DNA from 3 places in the Streptomyces malaysiensis subsp. malaysiensis genome. Region 2 is predicted to be linked to each of the others. Evidence: riboswitches for the same ligand, from Rfam matches in the RefSeq annotation. Region 2 holds a riboswitch; each other region holds the start of a gene.
What was found. Region 2 has a riboswitch for cobalamin ahead of AB0E24_RS40460 (ABC transporter substrate-binding protein). Riboswitches for the same ligand answer to the same signal wherever they lie in the genome.
Positions count from the first base shown of each region.

Region 1 (7,813 bases), on a different contig from region 2:
TTTCGCGGACTTTACAAATTGGAATACACCGACCGGCCAGTTTTGGTTCCATGCCCGCAGCGCCAGCCCGAACGCCGCGGTCGACTTGCCCTTGCCCTGACCGGTGTGGACGAGCACCAGCGGACGGTTGCGGCGCTGGCGGGTGGTCAGCCCGTCGTCGGGGACGACGGTCGGTTGTCCTTGCGGCATCAGGCGGCCCTCCGAGGGTTCGATACGTTTCGTACATCGCGTACCAGCGCCGTCACGCTGTCCGCGCGCAGCTCGTCGAGGGTCACCCGAGTGCCCCGCAGTTCGCCGGCGAGCGCGCCCGCCAGCCCCAGCCGCACCGGCCCCGACTCGCAGTCCACGACCACCGAGGCGACCCCGTCGCCCGCGAGCATCCGCGCCGCGCGCCCGGCCCGCTCGACCGGCGCGGGCCCGCCGGACCGCCTCGCCTCCGTGGCCCGCCCGTCGGTCACCACGACCAGCAGCGGACGGCGCGCGGGGTCCCGCAGCCGCTCCACCCGCAGCACCTCCCGGGCCTTCAACAGCCCGGCCGCAAGCGGCGTACGGCCGCCCGTCGGCAGCCGCTCCAGCCGCACGGCGGCCGCGTCCACCGACGAGGTGGGCGGCAGCGCGAGTTCGGCGTCCGCGCCCCGGAAGGTGATCAGCCCGACCTTGTCCCGCCGCTGGTAGGCGTCCAGCAGCAGCGACAGCACCGCGCCCTTGATCGCGCTCATCCGCTTCCGCGCGGCCATCGAGCCCGACGCGTCCACCACGAACAGCACGAGATTGCCCTCCCGGCCCTCGCGCACCGCCTCGCGCAGATCGTCCCGGCGCACCAGCAGCCCGGGTCCACTCCGCCCGCGTGTCCGCTGATGGGGGGCGGCCGCCCGGACGGTCGCGGTCAGATGCAGCGCGGAGAGCGTTCCCCGCGGGCGGCGGGCCCCGGTGGTGCGGCCGTGCGCGCTGCGGGCGCGCGAACGGCGGCCTGCCGCGCCCTCGCCCAGACCGGGGACGTCCAGGCGCCGGGTGCGGAACGGTTCGGCGGCGCCCACGGCCGCCCGCTCACCTCCGGCTCCGCCGGTACCGCCGTCCCCTTCGCCCGGGTCGGCCGCCCCGCCGTCGCGGTCGGCCCGGGCCGATCCGTCCTCGCGTTCGGCCGCCTCGTGTTCACCCCCGCGCTGGTCGGGAACGGACGGCTCGGGAGCGGTGGGCGGCGTCTGCTCCCGTGCCCCGTCGCCCGCGCCCTCCTGGGGCCCGCCCCCGGTGTCGTCGGGGCCGTCCGAGCCGTCCGGCCCGTCGCCGGGGCCCTCGGGGCCCGGGTCCGGATCCGGCTCCGGGTCGTCCTCCTCGAACCGCCGCAGGATCTCGTCGAGTTTGTCCTCGTCGAGCCCCGGCGCGTCGAACGGAGCCCGCCGCCTGCGGTGGGGGAGCGACAGCAGCGCCGCCCCCCGTACGTCCTCGGTCCGGACGTCGGTGCGCCCCGCCCAGGCGGCCAGCGCGGTCGCCGTACGGGCCGTCACGATGTCCGCGCGCATCCCGTCCACCTCGAACCCGGCGCACACCGCGGCGATCTGCCGCAGCGCGCGGTCGCCGAGACCCACCCGGGGCAGCAGGGCGCGCGCCGCCGCGATGCGCTCCCTCAGGGCCTCCTCGTCCGCCGCCCAGCGCGCCGCGAACCCCTCGGGGTCCTCGTCGTACGCGAGTCGCCGCCGCACCACCTCGACCCGCTCCCCGGTGTCCCGGGACGCGGCGACCTCCACCGTGAGGCCGAAGCGGTCCAGCAACTGGGGCCGCAGCTCGCCCTCTTCCGGGTTCATGGTGCCCACCAGGAGGAAGCGCGCGGCATGCCGTACGGACACCCCCTCGCGCTCCACGTAGGAGGCGCCCATGGCGGCCGCGTCGAGCAGCAGGTCGATCAGATGGTCGTGGAGGAGGTTGACCTCGTCGACGTAGAGCACACCGCGGTGGGCGTCCGCGAGCAGTCCGGGCTCGAACGCCTTGACCCCGTCCGACAGCGCCCGCTCGATGTCGAGGGCGCCGACCAGCCGGTCCTCGGAGGCGCCCACGGGCAGTTCGACCATCCGCGCGGGGCGCGCCTCGCCGGTGCCCGGCTCATGCGGACCATCCGGGCAGGACGGGTCGGGCGCGGCCGGATCGCAGGAGAACCGGCACCCGGCCACCACGTCCACCTCGGGCAGCAGCGCGGCGATCGCTCTTACGGCGGTGCTCTTGGCCGTGCCCTTCTCGCCGCGCACCAGGACGCCGCCCACGGCGGGTGAGACGGCGTTGAGGAGCAGGGCGAGCCGAAGGCCGTCCATGCCGACGATCGCGCTGAAGGGGTAGGTGGTGGTCACGCGGCGGTACCTCCTGGGGTGCGTTGGCGTCGCTGTCCGGTCTCGGTGTCGGGGGCGTCGTCCATCACGACGTCCCCCTTGGTGCCCCCGGAGGGACGAACGGCAGCCCCTCCGGGACGCCGCCCTCGATGAGCCGCAGCAGCGCGTCCGTGTCGGCGTGCTCCTCGATCAGGTCGCCGAGGCGGTCGAGCTGCTCCTCGCGCAGCTCGCCGAAGCGGGTGTCCGGTGCCGGTACGAACGCCCGGCCCGCCGCGTCCGCCACCCGCCGCAGGAACGCCCGCCGGAAGCCGTCGCTCTCCAATGAGCCGTGCCAGTGGGTGCCCCACACCGAACCCACCCGGCAGCCGTCCAGGAAGGGCTCCTCGGCCCCGTCGAGCGGCTCGGCGACCCCGTGGTGGATCTCGTAGCCCTCCACCCGCTCACCGAGCGCCTCGCCCACCGGCCGGGCCAGGGTCTTCTCCGCCGCGAACCGCACCCGCACCGGCAGCAGCCCGAGCCCGGCGACCGTCCCGGCCCTCGACTCGACCTCGTCCTCGATGCGCTCCCCGAGCATCTGGAAACCGCCGCAGACGCCCAGCACCGGGCGGCCCTCGGCGGCCCGCCGGGCGATCGCGCCGGCGAGCCCGCGCTCACGCAGCCACTCCAGCGCCCTTACGGTGCCCCGGGTGCCCGGCAGCACCACCAGATCGGCGTCGGCCAGCTCCTCGGGCCGGTCCACGAACCGCACGACCACGCCCGGTTCGGCCGCCAGCGCGTCCACGTCCGTGAAGTTGGACATCAGCGGCACGGCGGCCACCGCGATCCGCAGCACGTCCGCACCGTAAGGGGGTGCCACGACGCTCTCCCGCACCGTGCCGCGCAGCGAGACCCGCAGCCCGTCCTCCTCGTCGATCCCCAGCCCGTGGGCGAACGGCAGCACACCGACGGTCGGGCGCCCGGTGAGGTCGCGCAGCATCTCCAGACCTGGCTCCAGAAGGCTCACATCGCCGCGGAACTTGTTCACCAGATAGGCGGCCACATGCCGCTGGTCCGCCGCCGACATCAGGGCGGTCGTGCCGAAGAAGGACGCGAAGACGCCACCGCGGTCGATGTCCCCGACCACCACGACCGGAAGCCCCGCGGCCCGCGCGAGCCCCATGTTGACGATGTCGGTACGGCGCAGATTGATCTCGGCCGGGCTGCCCGCGCCCTCGCAGATCACGGCGTCATGGGTGCGCCGCAGCTCCTCCAGGCACTCCGTGACGGTCCCCAGCAGCGCCTCACGCCCCTTGGCCGCCTCACCGGGGGAGACCGCGCCCGACGGCGGCCGTACGGCGGGCCCCGGCCGCGCCGGGGTCCCCGGCCGACCGAAGTACCCGCGCGCGCTCAGCTCGCCCACCGGCTTGCCCAGCAGCACCACCTGGCTGCTGCGGTCGCTGCCCGGCTTCAGCAGGACCGGATTCATCAGCGCGCTCGGCTCCACGCGAGCGGCGGCGGCCTGCATGGCCTGCGCCCGCCCGATCTCCGCCCCCTCCCGGGTGACGAAGGAGTTGAGCGACATGTTCTGCGCCTTGAAGGGCGCCACGCTGACGCCCTTACGGGCGAGCCACCGGCAGATCCCGGCCGTCACCACGCTCTTGCCCGCGTCGGAGGTCGTGCCCGCGACGAGCAGCCCCCCGCCCCGCGACCCCGAACCGTCCGTGCCGCCCTTACCGCGTATCCCGCTCATCCACCGCCCCTTCCAGCGGCCAGGGGCCGCCCCGTCAACGCCCTCAGGACCGGCCGGGCCGCCACGGACACCCCGAGCGCCAGGACGCCGACGCGCCGCGACAGCCGTATCGCCCGCTCGATGTCGGCCGCCGCCACCGGCCGCCCGCCGGAGTTGAGCACCGGCCGGTGCTCGACCCGGCCGCCGTACGCGAGGGTGCCGCCCAGCCGTACGCCGAGCGCGCCCGCGAAGGACGCCTCCACAGGGCCCGCGTTGGGGCTCGGATGGCGCCGGCCGTCGTGCCGCCAGGCGCGCCACGCACCGCGCGGATCGGGGCCCGCCAGCGTCGCCAGGGCCGCCGTAAGGCGCGCACCGGGCCATCCGGCCACATCGTCCAGACGGGCCGCCGCCCAGCCGAACCGCCGGTAGCGCGGCGACTTGTGGCCCACCATGGCGTCCAGGGTGTTGACGGCGCGGAAGCCGATGAGCCCCGGCACCCCGCCCACGGCGCCCCACACCAGGGCGCCCACGACGGCGTCGGAGGTGTTCTCGGCGACCGATTCGACAACCGCGCGGGCGATCCGCGGCCCGTCCAGCGCCTGCGGATCGCGGCCGCACAGATGCGGCAGCCGCTCCCGGGCGGCCTCGAGGTCCCCGGCGGCCAGCGCGTCGCCGACGGCCCGTGCCTCACGGCCCAGCGTCGTACCGCCGAGCACGGCCCAGGTGGCGGCGGCGGTCAGCGCGACCTCCGCGCCACGGCGCCCGCCGAGGGCCCGTACGGCGCGGGTCAGCAGCGCGGCACCGGCGGCCGCGCCGCCCGCGCACAGCGCGGTGTGCAGGGCCCCGTAGCCGCGGTGGTCACGCCACAGCCGGCGCTCGGCGGCCGCGGCGGCGCGCCCGAACGCGGCCACCGGATGGCCGCGGCGCGGATCGCCCGTGGCGAGGTCGCCGAGGAAGCCGAGGGCCGCGCCGCACGCGAACGAGGCGTGGTCGGCAGGCATCCCTCAGGCCGCCGTCACGCCTCGGCGCGGCGGAACGCGAACAGAGGTGCCGACAGAGGTACGGGGGGAGCCGGAGCGGGCAGCGGAGGCTGGCGGCGTGGCGGTGCCGGGCATGGCGGTATGTCCTCACTCAGGGTCCTCGCCCTGGTTCGACGTGACCGGCGGTGAGAGTCTCCTGGCTCCCGGATCCGCGGCCCTCCCGGTCTTCCAGCCCCACGTACGCGACGAACCGTACGGACGAGCCGTGACCCCATACAGGCGATGGGAGGCCGCTCCCCGGTGACAGTGGCGGGACCGCGCCGGATTCTCACCGGCTTCCTCTCCTGCCGCCGTTTGGCTCGGGAAGTCCACCATGGGCCGCGAATGGCCGTCAACTCGCATATGACCCATGACGCCCGAGTGTGCCGAGCCCCACAGACGACGGTCGCTCACAGGACGGCCGCCGGACGGTCGGCGCTGGTCAGCGCCGCCATCCGGCGGCCGGTGGGGCAATGGGGACGCGGGGTCCTCAGGCGACGATCAGATAGATGCCGTACGCCACGACCGCGGCGCACACCGCGAAACAGGCGTACGCGCCGGTGCGCGCGAGCGCGGACCCGCCGCCGGCCGCGCCGGAGGGCACGGCGGCCGTGCCGCCCTGCTCCGGCGCCGCCTTACGGGACGTGCCGACGATGCCCAGGGTGAAGACGCCCACCATGCCGACCGTCACCGCGAGGCTGACGCCGAAGACCTGGCCGAGTGCCGCCCAGTCGATGTTCATGTTTCCTGGCTCCTTAGCGGGTGGTGCTGCTCGCGGCGGCGGGGGTGGGGGTCTGCTCGGGCGCGCTCTCAGGGGTGCCGCTCACGGCGGCGGTCTCCGCGGCGTCCTCGGGGGCGGAAGCCGCCGTACCCGCGGGCGGCGGGGCCACGGACCGCAGGGCGGCCGTGACGGCGCCCACCGGCTCCTGGGGGGCGACCTCGTTGACGTTGGTGTGGTCCACGGGCTTGCGGCGCGACAGCGCCCAGATCGCCCCGCAGGCCAGGATCGCGAGCACGGCCACCGCCGCGACCCCCGCGTTCCCCTGGTCGGCCAGCAGCGCGGCGCCACCCGCCACCAGACCCGCGGCGGGCAGGGTCAGCACCCAGGCGACCACCATGCGGCCCGCGGTCGACCAGCGCACCACCGCGCCCTTACGGCCGACACCCGCGCCCATGACGGCGCCGGAGCAGACCTGGGTGGTGGACAGCGCGAAGCCGATGTGGGAGGAGGCGAGGATGACCGTCGCGGCGCCGGTCTGGGCGGCGAAGCCCTGCGGCGGCTGGATGTCGGTGATGCCCTTGCCCATGGTGCGGATGATCCGCCAGCCGCCCAGGTAGGTGCCGAGCGCGATGGCAAGACCCGCCGAGACGATGACCCACAGCGGCGGGTCGGAGTCGGGCGCCACCACGTTCCCGGTGACCAGCGCCAGGGTGATCACGCCCATCGTCTTCTGGGCGTCGTTGGTGCCGTGGGCGAGGGAGACCAGGGCCGCCGAGGCGATCTGCCCCGCGCGGTAGCCCTTCGCGGTGTCCTCCGGTGAGCGGCCGCTGCCGAGCCGGTAGGTGAGCCGCGTGGCGACCATGGTGGCGATGCCGGCCACGATCGGGGCGGCGACGGCGGGGATCAGGACCTTCATGACGATCGCGTCGCCGTTGACCCCGTCCAGGCCGACGGAGACCAGGGTGGCGCCGATCAGGCCGCCGAACAGGGCGTGCGAGGAACTGGAGGGGAGCCCGGCGAGCCAGGTCACCAGGTTCCACAGGATCGCGCCGACCAGCCCCGCGAAGATCACTTCTGGTCGGATACCGGCGCCCTCGTCGATGATCCCGCCGGAGATGGTCTTGGCCACCTCCACGGACAGGAACGCGCCGACGAGGTTGAGGACCGCTGACATCGCCACCGCCACCCTGGGACCGAGTGCTCCCGTGGAGATGGTGGTGGCCATGGCGTTAGCCGTGTCGTGGAAGCCGTTCGTGAAGTCGAACACCAAGGCCGTGACGATCACGATCCCGATGAGAAGCGTGATGTGTTCCATACACCCGGTCAATCAGTTCGAAGGTCGTTAGTGGCACGGTGAACGTAAGGAAACAGGGTGAACAGGAGATGAACTGAGCAGGGCATCAGGGTGACGTGGTTGCGGAATAGCCACGGCACTGTGAATTCCAGCCTACGTTCCCATGTCATACGGGAGTTGAGCCGAGGTCGAGGACCGCCGGAGGGGGCCTCCGGAAACGGCCCCGCGAACGCCTGCCGTTCACCCTCGTCCACCGGACCCGCACGGGTGTCCACGAGGCGCGGTCGTAGACGGTGCCAGCGCCCGTTCCGGTCCCGCCTCGGCGCGGCCGCCGGCCGCCTGGCAGGATCGCCTCGGAGGTGAGGGCAGGTGACCCAGTCGCGATCCCCGCGGCAGCCGCAGCCGCGGCTGACCCACCCCCTGCGCCAGGCATGGACGCAGGTGGTGAGAACGGCCCGCAGAACCACCGCAGACGGCCTCGTCGTCGGCACCTCGGGCAATGTCTCGGCCCGGGTCGGGGACACCGTCCTGGTGACCCCGAGCGGAGTCCCCTACGACCGGCTCGGCCCACGGGACGCCGTCGCCGTCGACCTCGACGGACAGCAGGTCCTCGGCGCGCTCAAGCCCACCAGCGAGCTGCCCATGCACCTCGCGATCTACCGGGAGACCGACGCCGAGGCGGTGGTCCACACCCACGCCGTGCACGCCACGGCCGTCTCCACCCTCGTGGACGAGCTCCCCGCGATCCACTAC
Region 1 is NZ_JBEZNG010000008.1:389,986-397,798, forward strand. Features, by position in the region: gene cobO (cob(I)yrinic acid a,c-diamide adenosyltransferase) at 1-189, opposite strand, end outside; gene AB0E24_RS19535 (putative cobaltochelatase) at 189-2,339, opposite strand; gene AB0E24_RS19540 (cobyric acid synthase) at 2,404-4,047, opposite strand; gene AB0E24_RS19545 (cobalamin biosynthesis protein) at 4,044-5,027, opposite strand; cobalamin riboswitch at 5,177-5,394, opposite strand; gene AB0E24_RS19550 (hypothetical protein) at 5,536-5,787, opposite strand; gene AB0E24_RS19555 (inorganic phosphate transporter) at 5,801-7,081, opposite strand; gene AB0E24_RS19560 (class II aldolase/adducin family protein) at 7,430-7,813, shown strand, end outside.
Region 1: it holds a riboswitch for cobalamin, as region 2 does, so the genes downstream of both, AB0E24_RS19545 (cobalamin biosynthesis protein) here and AB0E24_RS40460 (ABC transporter substrate-binding protein) in region 2, are expected to answer to the same signal.

Region 2 (7,813 bases):
GGCGGAGCCTGCTCGTCAACTCGCGGTCGTGGCCCGGCGGGTTCCCATGAGCGGCCAAGGCGATCGCCGAGCGGACGACGGCAGCCGGGGGCGGCGTGTCCATCCCGGAAACCCCTGATCCCCTCTCCATCCCGCGGTTGTCGAGCTCGCCGAGTGCGCGAATGGCCTGGGACTGGACCAGGGTGTCCCTGTCATCCATCGCCAGGAAGATGAGTGAGTCCCTGATCTGCGACTTGGCGGGTCGGTCGGCACCGTCGTCGGGCAGCTCCTCCAGCAGGTGCATGAGGCGCACCCGGCCGAGCGGTGAGCTCTCGGCCTCGAACCGTTCCCGCGCCTGCCCCACGGAGACCCCGTAATGCCGCAGCGCGGCCAACACCGGATCGAACACGATGTCTTTATTGGCGTGGTGGTCGATAAGGGTGACAGCGTCCAGCAGCGCGGGCACCGGCTGGTCGGCCTGGATGTCACGCAGGGCCCGCGCCGCCGCGGGAACACAGGCGAGGTCGGACAGCGCGGCGGTGAGCACGGGCGCCGCGCGTCGGTCGCCGAGGTGGTGCAAAGCCTCGATGATCCCCTGTTTGAGGTGGTACGGATCTCGGTAGTCCTGGTCCCGCGCCGACTGCTGGGGAAGGCTGTCGCTGGAAACGGTGCGGTAGGGCTCGATGTCGGCCCCCAACCCGTACTCATCGGTGAGCCTGTCGCCCTCCTCGTACCAGGCGTCCCACACCTCCTGGACGGCGGCGACCCTCTCGTGATGCCGGGCGGTGGCGGCCAGGAGGTCTTCAAGTCGACCGACGAGCGCCGGAACCACACCCGGACCGCGCTCTCGCAACGCGTCGATGGCCCGGTGTCTGGGAGTCGGCCCGTCGAAGCCGGTATCGGCCCGCTGCCAGTGTTCCAGCCTGTCGATCAGCTCTTGCAGGTCATCCATCGGTTTCCATCCTGGCGCTCGGTGCCGACTCAGCGGCTCAGCCGACAAAGCCAGGAACGTACCGCGGGGTCCACGGGACCGGTCCCACCCCGAAACGGCATTCTTCCCGGGGCCGGGCCGTCGATCGGCGCCATCAGCCGCGTCCATGTCGGCAGCGGCGAAGCCTGGCTCATTCGGGAACCACCCGACCGAGGGATCCGGCACAGCCCAACCCGGCGCCGACTCACGAATCCCGCCCCTCGCGTCACTGTGCGTTCCCGCGGCTTCCACGGCCCGGCCGCTGTTCAGGCGCGTTACCCTTTGCCAGAGGGTAACGACCGGTGGGGGTGACCACGGAGGGTATCCGGATGGCGCGTAGAGCCGGGGCCGATTCCGACACGAAGCGGATGTCCATCCGCTTCGCGGACGTGCCTGAGGCGCCCGCTCCGGCCCTCGCCCTACTGGGCTCCGACGGCACCATCCTGGAATGGGGCGAGGGCTGCCGGCGGCTGCTCGGGCACCGCGCGGAGGACGTCGTGGGGCTGTCGGCGCGGCGGCTGCTGGAGACCCCCGTCGAGGCGGTGCGGTGGTCCCCGGCTCCGGGAGCCATGGGGCAGCTCGGCGGTCGGCATGCCACCAGCGCGGTCGTGAAGGTCGGGCACCGGGATGGCGGGAGCCTCCGTCTGACGGTGGAGGTCATCGCGCTGACCGGCGCGGACGGTGAGAGCTGTCGGCTCGTCGCCGTCACGGAGGCGCCGGACGGGGTACGGACCGCCGAGGCCGAGGCGGCGCTCCTGGACCGATCACCGCTGGCCGTGGCGGTGTGGGACGCGGGCACGCGGCCGCTGTGGTCGAACCGGACCTGTAGAGAGGTCGTGGGCCGCTCCGGGACGGAGGCGCCCACCCGGTCGACGCGGCGCGTCGTGCGCGGTTTCGACCGGACCGTCGTCGAGCCGGTGATACGGCAGGCGCTGACATCGCGGGAGCCGGTCGGCGACCACGTGCTGCGGTGGGTGTCGCCGGAGCACGGCCGGGAGGTGGTCTTCTCCTCCTGTCTCTTTCCCCTCGCCCCCAGGGGCGGTGACCCGCTGGGCGTGTGCACCGTCTCCCTGATCACCAAGAGTGGGCAGCGCGAGCGGCTGGCGCTGCTCGGCAGGGCGGCCAACCAGATCGGTACCACGCTCGATGTGATGACCACCGCGCAGGAACTGGCGGACATGGCCGTCCCCGCCCTCGCCGACTACGTCACGGTGGATCTGGTTGATACCGTGCCGCTGGGCGGGGAGCCGCTGAAGCGGATGCCCGAGGCCCCCTCCGGCATCCCCGTCTTCCGCCGCGCGGGTCAGTCCTCCGTCCACGAGGGCGTGCCCGAGGCCGCCTTCCTGGTGGGGGACGTGGTGTACGTACCGCCCGGATCGCCGTTCCTCACCGCGCTGTACGGGGACCAGTCCTACTTCGAGCCGACGATGGAAACCGGCCCGGGGACATGGCTCGACCGCGACCCGCAGCGCAGACTTCTCATCCACAACACCGGCATGCACTCGGTGATGATGATCGCGCTCAGGGCCCGCGGCACCATCCTGGGCATCGCCGTGTTCACGCGGACCGACAACGCCGTGCCCTTCTCCCGGGACGATCTGCTGCTGGCCGAGGAACTCTGCGTCCAAGCGGCGTTGAGCCTGGACAACGCCCGCCGCTACACACGGGAGCGGGCCGCCGCCCTCGCCCTTCAGCGCAGTCTCCTGCCGCAGGAGCTGTCGGGCGGCGCCGCGGCGGACCTGGCCGGCCGCTATCTGCCGTCGGACCGGCACGAAGGGGTGGGCGGGGACTGGATGGACGCCATCGGGCTGCCGGGCGGCCGGATAGCCCTGGTCATCGGCGATGTCATCGGCCATGGCATCAACGCCGCCGCCGCCATGGGCAGGATGCGCACCGCGGTCCACACCCTCGCCGCCCTCGACCAGCACCCCGCGGAGCTGCTCGACCACCTGGACAAGGTCACCGCCCAGCTCGCCGAGAGGGGCACCTGGTCCCCGGGGTACTCCTCGATCGCCGGCGGAAGCTGCGTCTACGCCGTCTACGACCCGGCCACTCGCATCTGCACCCTGGCCCGCGCCGGGCATCCGCCACCGATGCTGGTGACACCCGACGGCCATGCCACGATCGCCGAGACACCGGTGGGCCCGCCGGTCGGAATAGGCGCCGGTCGCTATGAATCCGTCGACCTCGAACTGCCCGAGGGCAGCCTGCTCGCCTTCTTCACCGACGGGCTGGTGGAGTCCCGGCACGGCGACATCGATGCCGGACTGGAGCGGCTGCTCACCGCGCTGGAACGTCCCCCGGCGAGCCTCGATGACCTGTGTGCCCGTGTCATCTCGAGGATGACCACGGACGCGCCCCCGGAGGACGACATCGCGCTCCTCGTGGCCCGGACACGCACCGGCGACAGCGGCCGGGCGGCCGCCCACAGGGGGCACCGCCGGCCGGCGGCCTGACGCGAAGCGGAGACGCCTAGGGCCGGGCGCCGGCCGCGGGTGCGTTGAGGTTCTCGTGGACCGCGCGGGCGATGCCCTCGATGTTGGCGATGCCGTCGTCCATCGTGGCGTTGTCCTGCGTGAGCACCGTGATCGTGTAGTCGTGGTCACCGCCGGTGAAAGCGCCGAGGCTGTGCACACGCCAGCCGTTCGTGGCCCGCTCCAGCCAGCCGTTCTTCACATGCACCTGTGCGTCGCCCGGCGCACCGGCCGGGGTCCCCCAGCGCTGCGAGGGGATGACCTCGCCGGTCAGCTTCAGGATGTAGGCGCGGGAGTCCTCACCGAGCACCGGGTTCGCGTGGGTCACCAGTTGGAGGAGCTTCTCCTCATCGTTCGCGGTGATCTGGGTGAGCCCCCAGTGCCCCTCGCTGTCGAGGACGGTGTTGGTCATCCCCGCGGCCAGCAGAAACGCGTTGACCTTGGCCGCCCCGAGTTGGTTCCACAGCGCGGTGGTGGCATCGTTGTCGGACTTCGTGATCATGGCGGTGGCACGGTCCTTCTCCTCCTGCGTCAGGGCGCGATCGTCCTTCTGCGCGTCCCACAGCAGCGTGGCGAGCACGGTCACCTTGACCGTGCTCGCGGAGTCGAACTTCCGGTCCGCGTCGAGAGCGCAGGTGGTGTTCGTGGTGCGGTCGTGGAGGCTGATCGCCGTCGTGGCGGAGGCGCCGTCCAGTGCGGAGTTGATGTCCTCGGAGAGCTTCTCGGCGAGTTCCGGCTTGTCCGAGGCGCAGATCGCCGCCTGCGGGGTGGCCGCGTGAGCCGACCCCACCGAGACGACCGTCGGCACGAGTACCCCCGCGGCCAGCGCCGCTCTTGACGCCAGGGTGGTACGGGGAAGCTGGGATATTCGTCGGTGTCGCCCCATGGCGTGCTCGTCCATTCGTTCGCGGTGCGTTTCCGCACACGGGGACTTCGCTCCATCGCGAAGATGTCCCGGTGCTCCGGCTCTGGATGACGAGCCGGGGACGGGTGAGGTTCAGCGACGCGTCCGAGTCTCACAAGATCGCTCCACAATGGACACAGCATCGCTGAGCGCCGGGAGCCCCTGCCCCGTACGCACGGTTCCGGCCGGGCGCCCTTTCGCCCCTCGGCCACCCCTACGTAAGATCAGCCGGTCATCACCGCGACGGGAGACAGGAAGCCGGTGCGATTCCGGCACGGTCCCGCCACTGTGACCGGGGAGTGCAACCCTTCGACATGCCACTGCGCACCGCGTGGGAAGGCCGGGGGAGCGTCGATCCGGGAGTCAGGACACTGGTCTGTCGCGGGCCCGTTCCGAGGAGCGCGGACTCCCCAGGAGGCTCTACGTGTACGACGGCATGTCCCGTCCTGTTTTCTCTCCCCCGGCGTTTCCCCGCCGTCGCGCCCTGCGCGTCGCCGCCGCCGTCGCCTTGTCCACGACCCTGCTGACCGGCTGTGCCGGAGGCGAGGGCCCGGCGGACAAGCCGGCGAGCGCGGCGTCGTCGCTCAAGGGCTTCCCGGTCACCATCGACAACTGCGGGACCCGCACCACGTACGAGAAGCCGCCCGAGCGGGCGGTCACCATCCATCAGCACCCCGCCGAGCTCATGCTGGCCCTCGGTCTGAAGGACCGTATGGTGGGCACCGCCTTCCTCGACTCGGCCGTTCTGCCGCGGTACCGGAAGGACTTCGCGGCCATTCCCGAACTGGCGAAGAGGGAACCGTCCTTCGAGACCGTCCTCAACGCCGATCCGGACTTCGTCTACGGCGGCTACGGCAGCGCGTTCGCCGGGAACGAGGGCCGTTCCCGCAAGGCGTTCGCGGACGCGGGCATCAACACGTACCTCAACCGCGAGTACTGCGGCGAGAAGCGCGTGTCGATGAAGGACACCTACGACGAGATCCGTGCCATCGGCGCGATCTTCGGAGTGCGGGAGCGCGCCGACAAGGTGGTCGCCGACCTCCAGCGGCGGGTCGAGCGGACCACCCGGGCGGTGCGGGGCGCACGGGCCGTGCCGGTGTTCGTGTACGACAGCGGGGACAAGGCGGCGTTCACCGCGGGCGGCAAGGGTCTGGGCACCGAGATCATCCGGCTGGCCGGCGGCCGGAACGTGTTCGACGACCTCGACGAGGTCTTCGGTGACGCGTCGTGGGAGCAGGTCGTCGCCCGCAAACCCGAGGTCATCGCGATCTACGACTACGGGGGTGCCGGGAGCGTCGAGCGGAAGAAGCGGTTCCTGCTCTCGCGGCCCGCACTCGCCGACGTCCCCGCCGTGAAGAACAAACGGTTCGTCGTGCTTCCGCTGACCGCGACGGTCATCGGCGTCCGTCCGCCCTACGCGGCCTCGGATCTGGCGCGCGCACTGCACCCCGAGAAGTTCCGGTGACGGACACCGTACGGAACGCTCCGGCGGCGGATACCGGCCCCGGACGCAAGAGCGGTGAGGGCGGGGCTCACCGGGTGTCCTTCGCCATGGTCCTGGCGGCGCTCGGCATCCTGCTCCTGGTCTCCGCCACGGCGGGCATGGCCATCGGTTCGGTCCATGTGCCGCCCGGTGAGGTGTGGCGCATCGTGACGCACGCGCTGGGCGCCGACTGGTCGGCGCCGGTTCCGTCGCGGGCGCACGAGACGATCGTGCTGAAGGTACGGGCTCCGCGGGTGGCGCTCGGGGCCGTGACGGGTGCCGGGCTCGCGGTGGTGGGTGCCGCCATGCAGGCGCTGGTGCGCAATCCGCTCGCGGAGCCGTATCTGCTGGGGGTGTCCTCCGGGGCCTCGCTCGGTGCCGTCGTCGTGATCGTCTTCGGGGTGAGCCTGTTCGGGCCGGTGTCGCTGTCGGCCGCCGCGTTCGCCGGTGCGCTGCTCACGCTGCTGCTCGTGTACACCACGGCCCGGGCCGGCGGCCGTATCACCTCGGCCCGGCTGGTGCTGTCGGGGGTGGCGGTGGCGTCGGTGCTCACCGCGGTGATGGATCTGCTGCTCCTGACCACCGGCCGGGGCAACGAGGCGCGGGCGGTTCTCGCCTGGACGCTCGGTGGCCTCGGTGGCGTCCAGTGGGGCACGCTGTGGCTGCCGGGCGCGGCCCTGCTGCTCGGCACCGTCGTCCTGGTGGTCCAGGCCCGCTCGCTCAACCTGCTTCTGGCGGGCGAGGAGGCCGCCACCACGATGGGGTTGGACGTGGCCCGGTTCCGTGCCCGGATGTTCGTCCTGCTGTCCCTGGTCACCGGGGTCCTGGTGGCGGCGGCCGGGCCGATCGGCTTCGTCGGCCTGATCCTCCCTCATATCGTGCGGCTGTTCGTGGGCGGCGACCACCGCCGCGTACTGCCGACCGCCGCACTGGCCGGAGCGGTGTTCCTCATCTGGGCCGACGTCGCCGCGCGCACGGTCGCCGCCCCGATGGAGATCCCCGTCGGGGTCCTGACGGCCCTGTGCGGAGGGCCGTTCTTTCTGTGGCTGATGCGCCGGGACGCCCGGCGCGACGCCGATCGAGGAGTGGGATGAGCGCGACCGAACTCGCCGTCGAGGGGTTGACGCTCACCGCCGGCGCACACCACCTCGTACGGGACGTCTCCCTGACCGCCCGGCCCGGGGAGGTCATCGGCCTCGTCGGCCCCAACGGAAGCGGTAAGTCGAGTCTGCTGCGCGCGGTCTACCGCGTGCTGCGCCCCGACACGGGGTGCGTACGCGTGGACGGGGCGGACGCCTGGTCGCTGCCGGTACGGCGGCTGGCCCGCACTCTGGCCGCCGTGGTCCAGGAGTCCGGCGCCGGCATCGACCTGACCGTTCGCGAGGTCGTCGCGATGGGCCGTACCCCGCACAAACGCCTGCTCGACGGCGACACCGCCGAGGACGCCCGGCTCATCGGCGCGGCCCTGGAGGCGGTCGACGCCGCCGGTCTGGCCGGCCGCTCCTTCGACCGCCTCTCCGGAGGCGAACGCCAGCGCGTGCTCATCGCCCGTGCCCTGGCCCAGCAGCCCTTCCTGCTGGTCCTGGACGAACCGACCAACCATCTGGACATCCGCCACCAGCTGGATGTGCTCGGCATTCTGCGACGGCTGCCCGCCACCGTTCTGGTGGCCCTGCACGACCTCAACCTCGCCGCGTACTACTGCGACCGCCTCTACGTCCTGCGCGCCGGCGAGGTCATCGCGTCGGGGACACCCGCCGAGGTGCTCACCCCGTATCTGCTCGCCGAGGTGTACGGAGTGACGGCCGAGGTCGCCGTCCACCCGCGCACGGGGGCACCTCAGGTGACCTTCCTCCCGGGGGAGCCCACCGCGGCGATCCCGCCCGTGGCGCCACCTCCCCACCGGCCCGCTCAAAAGGGCTCCGGGGGCACCTCGCCGCTGCCCAAGGAGCCGGGCGGGTCGAGTCGGTAGCCGTGTCCGCGCAGGGTGGTGAGGTCGGGCA
Region 2 is NZ_JBEZNG010000035.1:139-7,951, reverse strand. Features, by position in the region: gene AB0E24_RS40475 (hypothetical protein) at 1-931, opposite strand, end outside; gene AB0E24_RS40470 (SpoIIE family protein phosphatase) at 1,279-3,405, shown strand; gene AB0E24_RS40465 (serine hydrolase) at 3,422-4,309, opposite strand; cobalamin riboswitch at 4,532-4,721, shown strand; gene AB0E24_RS40460 (ABC transporter substrate-binding protein) at 4,752-5,792, shown strand; gene AB0E24_RS40455 (FecCD family ABC transporter permease) at 5,789-6,904, shown strand; gene AB0E24_RS40450 (ABC transporter ATP-binding protein) at 6,901-7,782, shown strand; partial or broken gene AB0E24_RS40445 (helix-turn-helix domain-containing protein) at 7,722-7,813, opposite strand, start outside.

Region 3 (7,813 bases), on a different contig from region 2:
CACGCCGTCCCCCGCGCCGTGCGAGCCACCGGAGCTGACGGCGGAGGGGCAGGGGCACGCGTCGGAGACGGCGGAGTGGCCTTTCGGGCTGTCCGTGCTCGGCCAGATCGCCTTCAAGGTGCTCTCGACGGCCACCGACATGGCTGTACAGCGCGGAGTGCGGGACGCCGTCGGCTATCTCAGGCGCTGCCTGCGCGGCGACGCCACCGAGGACGGGACGGACACCGGGGAGGACGGGGACAGCACGGCGGGGCTCGCCCGGCGGGTGACGGTGGAGCTGAGGCTGCCCCAGGAGGTGGACCCGGACACGGTACGGGCCGTCGTACGGATCCAGGCCGAAGCGCTCATCCGCTCCGAGTCCGGCCCCGACGACGGTACGGATGACAGCCCTGGCGACGGCAGCGACGGCGGCCCCGGCGACGATGCCGACGGCGGCGACGACGGCGCTCATGACAGCGCGGACCCCGCCGGACCCGGCCGCCCATGACCCCCACGTCCCCGGTCCGCCGGTTGCGCCGGTTGCGCCGGGCCGAGCGGACCTGCTGGACCGTGCTCATCGGGCCGCTGTGCGCGGCGCCCGTCACCGGGGCGAGCGTGATGACCACCGGGGACGATCCGCTGTCCGTACCGGCCGCGGTCGGCGGCACCGCGTTCCTGGCCGTCCTCGTCCTGCTGGTGGTCTTCCTGCTGCCCCTCGTCCACGAGTGGCGGGCCGACTCCCTCAGCGGCCGTGAGGCCGACGAGGCCCCGCACCCGGTCGACTGGTCGGCGAAGGGCTGGGTGCGCGTCCGGGACGCCTTCCACTCGGCCGGGCTGGACACCGCACGGCTGGACGCGGTCTCCACCTGGTCCCCGGTGGCCGACCTGAAGGTGGTCCACGTCCCCCAGCCGTCCCCGGGACGGCTCGGCCGGATGGAGGACTGGGGCACGAGACTCCAGCGCCGCAAGTCCCTGTGGGCCATCGGCGCCGCCGCCGGACTGGGCTTCGCCTTCCTGAAGGACCGGATGTCCCCGCCGTTCGACGGCGATCGTCTCCTGGTGCCCGCGGTCGTCCTGGTCGTCGCCCTCTGGGCGGTCGCGGGCACCTTCCTCTACCACGCCCTCACCCTCAACGTCCGCAGGCCCACCGTCCACGTCGCCATCCCGCGCAGCTGGCGCACCCTGCTCAGAAGCCCGGCCGGTGCGGTCCTGCTCCGGCACGAGATCTCGCATCTGCGCCACGGCGATCCGATGCGGCGGCGCTATCTGCGCCATGTTCCGGCGGCGGGGAAGGCCGCCGTGTGCTTCGACGGGGTGACGGCCCTCGCCGTCACCCCCATCGAGAGCCCGGCGCAGACCCTCGCCTCGATGGCCGCCTTCGCCCTCACCCTGACCGGCGGCCTCTACGCCAACAGCCGCGCCCGCCGCGTTCTGCCCACCCTGATGGAGATGCGCGCGGACGCCGAGGCGGTCACGGACAGGGAGTCGGCGGACCGGCTGTCCGGCTTCCTCACCCGGCAGCAGGAGAAGAACCCGACACGGCAGAAGGCCGACCGGCTGCTGGCCCTCTCCCGCGGATGGACCGGTGGCCACTGCGCCCCCTACGCCCGTGCCGTCGCCGCCGCCTGGGTCTTCGCGGCCGGTGCCTGCCTTCCGGCGCTCGGGATCTGGACGGGCGTCCTGGACGGGGTGTCCGCATGAGGGGTGGTCGGTGGCGCCGCGGGTCGTGAGGCCGGGCCGCCGACGGCAGGCGGCGGTGGCGGCGAGCTCACCGGCACGGACGGCGTCTGCCCGGCGCGCACCACAGCGGGTGTGCGGACCGGACCGTCCGGGCGGTCCAGGACAGGAGCAGCTCGACGGACCACCGGCGCGGCGCCGGCCGTGGCACCCGGCTGCTGCCCGCCGCTTCCCGGGGCTTCCTGGGGCTTCCCGGGGCGCAGAATCGGGTAAAGGGCCCGCGTACGGTCCGGATAGGGAGGCGCATACGATGAGCGGCACGGCTCGGCCCGGCGACCCGGACCGGGAGCCGGCGGACCCTCCCCCCGCCGAGCCCGAGGGCGGGGACCCCGCCTGCTGGCTGGACAGGGTCTGCGCCGACTGCGGCGCGATCCAGGACACCGCCGGTTTCACCCACTGCGCGCGCTGCGGGGCCCCGAGGGAGTGAGCACCCGGGCCGCCCGGTCATCGGCCCTGACGGTCAACTCCCCTCGGCGGCACACGAGGTACGGTCTGATCATCACCGCGGGAGCGGAGGTGCCGACCGAGGGATACGGGCGGCCGCCGCACCCCGCCCGGTGACCCACGGCATCACGGACCAGCGGGGGGCTTCGCCGTCGTGTTCTCCACCTCCACATCCGCACCGCCGTCCCCTTCGGGGACGGGCCACATGGTCGTCTGCGGGGACGACGCGCTCGCCCACCGCCTCGCCGCCGAGCTCCACTACGTCTACCGGACCCGGGTGACGGTCGTCATCCCCGGCGGCCCTCCCCTGGCGGACCCCGCAGGGCAGCGGGTGGTGGGATGGCGGCCGGGCGCCCGGACGTCCGCGTTCTTCGGCCGGTTCAGCGCGGCCGTCGGACGGGTCCCGCCGGCCCGGCAGACCGCGGACGACCCCGCTCCGGACGGGGGAGTGCGGGTCATGGAGGCGCCGACGCTGGACGACGACGTGCTGACCGAGGCGGGTGCGGACCGTGCGACGGCGCTCGCCCTGGTCCATGACGACGACGAGGCCAACATCCACGCCGCACTGCGTGCCCGTCGGCTCAACCCCCGGCTGCGGCTGGTGATCCGGCTCTACAACCGCAAGCTGGGCCAGCACCTGGAGGAGCTCCTCGACGAGGCGGCGCGGGTCGCCGATCCCGGTATGGACCCGGCGGAGCTGGACGCCACCACCACCGTGTTGTCGGACGCCGACACCGCGGCCCCCGCGCTGGCCGCCACCGCCATCGCGGGGACCAGCAAGGTGGTGCAGGCCGACGGGCTGCTGCTGCGCGCGGCCGAGCGCACCCCGCCCGGCTCGCGTGAGGTCGCCCGTCCGGGGCTGTGCACCCTCGCCCTGCTCTCGTCCACCACCAGCGACCCCGGTGGCAGCGAGGGCTCCGACAGCAGCGGGGACGAAGGGCCCAGGCTGCTGCCCGGAGACGAGGAGGTCGCCGCCGCCACCGGGCGTGACACGGTGGTGCTCGAGGCCGTATCCGCCACCGGCCCACCGCTGCCGCCACGGCGGCTCGGCAGCCGCAGACTGCCACTGGCCTCGCTGTTCTCCCGTCGGCTTCGCTGGTCCGTCGCGGGAATGGCCATCGCCGTGCTCGTCCTCACCATCGCCGCCTGGCAGCTCACCGGAGCGGGTCTGCTCCGCGCGGCCTACCTCACGGTGCTGGACGTGCTGGCGATCGACGATCCGGCGCTCGACGAGCCGACCGGGCGCAAGGTCCTCCAACTGCTGTCCGGGCTGACCGGACTGCTTCTGCTGCCGGTCCTGGTGGCGGCCGCGCTCGAAGCGCTGGGCACCTTCCGCACCGCGTCCGCGCTGCGCCGCCCGCCGCGCGGCCTCTCCGGCCATGTCGTCCTGCTCGGACTCGGCAAGGTCGGCACCCGGGTGCTGGCCAGACTCCGGGAGATGGACATTCCCGTGGTGTGCGTGGAAGAGGATCCGGGGGCGCGCGGCATCCCGCTGGCCCGCAGGCTGGGGGTGCCGACGGTCCTCGGCGATGTCACCCAGGAGGGCGTCCTGGAGGCCGCCAAGATCCAGCGGGCACGCGCCCTGCTCGCCCTGACCAGCGTCGACACCACCAATCTGGAGGCGACGCTCTACGCCCGCTCGGTCAAACCCCGGCTGCGGGTGGCGCTGCGCCTGTACGACGACCACTTCGCCACCGTCGTCTACCGCACCCTGCGCGCCGCCCACCCCCGGGCGCTGACCCGCAGCCGCAGCGTCTCCAGTCTGGCGGCGCCGGCGTTCGCCGGGGCGATGATGGGACGCCAGATCCTCGGCGCCATACCGGTCGAGCGCAGGGTGCTGCTGTTCGCCGCGCTGAATGTCGCCGGGCATCCGCAACTGGAGGGGCGTACCGTCGCCGAGGCGTTCGTACCGGGCGCCTGGCGGGTGATCGCACTGGACACGGCGGAGCCCGGGGACCGGCAACGCGACCTCGGGGCGGCGCCTCCTTACGACGGTGTCACCCATCAGGAGCCCGCCCTGGTCTGGGACCTGCACCCCGGCTATGTCCTGCGGCCCCAGGACCGCGTGGTGCTGGCGGCCACCCGCCAGGGCCTGGGCGAGATCCTCGCGGGGGCACCCGCCCGCCGGGGCTGACCGAGACCTTCCCCGCGGCCCTCCCCGGAGCGGGGCCGCGCGGATTGGCGGTGCCCGGGATGTGATGATGCCGGGCGACAAGGGCGACATGGGCGACGGCGGAACGAGGAAGCCGGTGTGAATCCGGCGCGGTGCCGCCGCTGTGATCGGCGAGCGGATCCCGAACAGGCCACTGCCCGCATCCGCGGGTGGGAAGGGCCGCTGGCGTTACGAAGTCCCTTGCGGCAAAAGAGAGTTGGTCATCGGATGCGGGGCTCTGGCGGCCCCGCATCCCGTGGGCTACCGTCGGTAACACGTTACCGCCGCGGCAACTCCCTCGTATCTCCCGCACCCTCCGAACCCCCTTTCCGGAAGGCAGCCCATGGAGAACCCCACAGAGGATTGCGCCTCGCCCGCCGGGATCAGCCGCCGCCGTGCCCTGACGGCCGCGGGCGGTGTGCTCGCCGGCGCCGCGCTCGCCCAGGCCACGGTGCCGGCTTTCGCCGCCTCCGGGGCGTCCTCGGACGCGGACGCCATCGTGGTCGGCGGCGGGCTCGCCGGGCTGGTGGCCACGGCGGAACTGACGGCCGCGGGACGCAAGGTGCTCCTCCTCGACCAGGAACCCGAGAGCAACCTCGGTGGCCAGGCGTTCTGGTCCTTCGGCGGCCTGTTCTTCGTCGACTCCGAGGAACAGCGGCTGATGGGCATCAAGGACTCCCCCGAACTGGCCTGGCAGGACTGGCTCGGCACGGCCGGTTTCGACCGCGGCGTCACCGATCCCGGCGGCCAGGACTACTGGGCGCACAAATGGGCCGAGGCGTATGTGGATTTCGCCGCCGGGGAGAAGCGGTCCTGGCTGCACCGGCTCGGTGTGCAGTGGTTCCCGATCGTCGGCTGGGCCGAGCGCGGCGGCGGCCTCGCGGACGGGCACGGCAACTCGGTGCCGCGCTTCCATGTCACCTGGGGGACCGGTCCGGCCGTGGTCGAGCCGTTCGAGAAGAAGGTGCGGGCCGCCGCCAAGGACGGCCTGGTGACCTTCAAGTTCCGTCACCGGGTGGATGATCTGGCCGTCACCGGCGGCAACGTCACCGGGGTGAGCGGCTCGATCCTGGAGCCGAGTGACGCCGCCCGCGGCAAGCCCACCTCGCGTACCGTGGTGGGCCACTTCGAGCTCAACGCCCCCGTGGTGATCGTCACCTCGGGCGGTATCGGCGCCAACCACGATCTCGTACGCCGGAACTGGCCCGAACGGCTGGGCAAACCGCCGAAGTTCATGGTCACCGGCGTTCCGGCGTATGTGGACGGCCGGATGCTGGCGATCACCGAGAAGGCGGGCGGACGGATCGTCAACCCCGACCGTATGTGGCACTACACCGAGGGCCTGAGGAACTACGATCCGATCTGGCCGGGCCATGGCATCCGCATTCTGCCGGGACCCTCGTCGATGTGGTTCGACGCGAAGGGCAAGCGCTTCGCCACCCCCGACATCCCCGGCTACGACACGCTGCACACCCTCGGGTCGATCACCGCCAGCGGCTATGACTACTCATGGTTCGTCACCACCCAGAAGATCATGGCGAAGGAGTTCGCGCTCTCGGGCTCGGAGCAGAACCCGGACCTGACCAACAAGGACATCTTGCAGCTGCTCTCCCGTATCTGGCAGACCCCCGAGCCGATCCAGCGGTTCCGCGACAAGGGCGAGGACTTCGTCGTCGCGAGCACCCTGCCCCAACTCGTCGCGGGCATGAACAAGTTGACCGGCGACGGCCTGATCGACCTGGCGGATCTGCAACGGCAGATCGAGGCCCGCGACCGCGAGATCGCGAACCCGTACACCAAGGACGTCCAGGTCATGGGCATCCGCAACGCGCTCGCCTACCCCGGGGACACCCTCAGCCGCACCGCCTCCGCGCACCGGATCCTGGACCCGGGCGCCGGACCGCTGATCGCCGTACGCCTCAACGTCCTCACCCGCAAGACCCTCGGCGGCCTCCAGACCGATCTCTCCGGCCGCGTCCTGGACGCCTCCGGCACCCCGATCGCCGGTCTGTACGCGGCCGGTGAGGTCGCGGGCTTCGGCGGCGGGGGAGTGCACGGCTACCGCTCCCTGGAGGGCACCTTCCTCGGCGGCTGCCTGTTCTCGGGCCGTACGGCGGGCCGAGCGGCGGCGGCCGCGACCGCGACCTGAACCGGCGCGCCATGGCAGACTCGTCCCGCACTCCGCGACCGGCCACGAGCGCTCCCGGCCGGTCGCGTCGCCGTGTCGGGGAGGTCGCATGGGCGGGGACGATCCGCATATCCACGTCGAGTCGAAGGTGGTCCGCGGTGTCGCCGCCGTACGCGAGATGATGGCGTCCACCTTCGGCCTGGCCGGTGATCTGCCGAGCCTCGTCGATACCGGATGCGGGCTGCGGGCGCCGTACGCGATGACTTCGCCGCGCCCGGAGAACGTCACCTGCCTCGCCTGCCGTGAGCACGCTCGGCTGGAACACCTGCGCTTCGCCGACGAGATCGAACGTATCGGGCGGATGGTCGGATCGACCGTCGGCACGGCCGATGCGAGGCTGGCCGCGGACCGGCACCGCGACCTCGCGGAGAGGTTTTCCGCCGCGGGGAGTTGACACTCCGCTACGGTGCCCACTCCGGGTCCGGCCGGGCAGCCGTGTGCTCCGCGGATGTGCGCTCCGGCGGCGGCACGCTTTCTCCGCGCCGTCGGCGCCGCCCGGGGACAGTCGCCGGTGCGGTGAGGACGGCCAGACAGGCGAGGACGAGCGCGACGCCGCCCCAGCCCGCGGCGGGGAGGCGCTCGCCGATGACGAGTACGGCGAGGACGGCCGCGACGGCCGGTTCGAGCAGGGAGAGCGTGGTCGCCGTGGAGGCGGGCACATGCGCCAGCCCCCAGCCGAACAGCACATAGCCGGTGAACATGGGCACCAGCGCCATATAGGCGCCGACGGCCATGGCGGACCCGGAGTCCAGGAGCGGGGCGCCGGTGGCCAGGAGGACGGGCACGAGGAGCAGTCCGCCCAGGCCGAAGACCGTGCCCATCGCCGCGCGTGAGGTGATGCCGCCGGTGATCAGCCGGTGAGCCGCCCAGGAGTAGAGGGCGTAGGTCGTGGCCGCGACGAGGCCCAGCGCCACGCCGAGTGCCGTGGCACCCATGGACGCCCGCTCCGGGTCGCCGGGGGCGCCGGTGGCCTGGGCCGCGCACAGCATGAGGGTGCCCAGCAGGCCCAGGGCGGCGCCGAGTTTCCAGCGGCTCGTCAGCCGGTGCCGGTCCATGACCCGCTCGATCACGGCTGAGGCCGGTGGGGCCATGCCGATCGACACCACCGTTCCCACGGCCACTCCGGCCAGGCGCATCGAGCTGTAGAACGCCAAGGGGTAGGCCGCCACCGCGATCGAGCCGAGCAGCACGGTGCCGCGCCGCGCCCGCAGCCCAGCGGCCTGCCGGACGATGCGGGGAGCCGCGACCAGGGCCTGGAGCAGTCCGCCGAGGCCCATGGCGACGGCGCCGATCGCGAGGGGGCCCACGGCCGG
Region 3 is NZ_JBEZNG010000045.1:18,071-25,883, forward strand. Features, by position in the region: gene AB0E24_RS43245 (PHP domain-containing protein) at 1-38, shown strand, start outside; gene AB0E24_RS43250 (hypothetical protein) at 1-487, shown strand, start outside; gene AB0E24_RS43255 (hypothetical protein) at 484-1,680, shown strand; gene AB0E24_RS43260 (hypothetical protein) at 1,967-2,143, shown strand; gene AB0E24_RS43265 (NAD-binding protein) at 2,366-4,294, shown strand; cobalamin riboswitch at 4,403-4,526, shown strand; gene AB0E24_RS43270 (FAD-binding dehydrogenase) at 4,656-6,461, shown strand; gene AB0E24_RS43275 (hypothetical protein) at 6,550-6,894, shown strand; gene AB0E24_RS43280 (DMT family transporter) at 6,902-7,813, opposite strand, start outside.
Region 3: it holds a riboswitch for cobalamin, as region 2 does, so the genes downstream of both, AB0E24_RS43270 (FAD-binding dehydrogenase) here and AB0E24_RS40460 (ABC transporter substrate-binding protein) in region 2, are expected to answer to the same signal.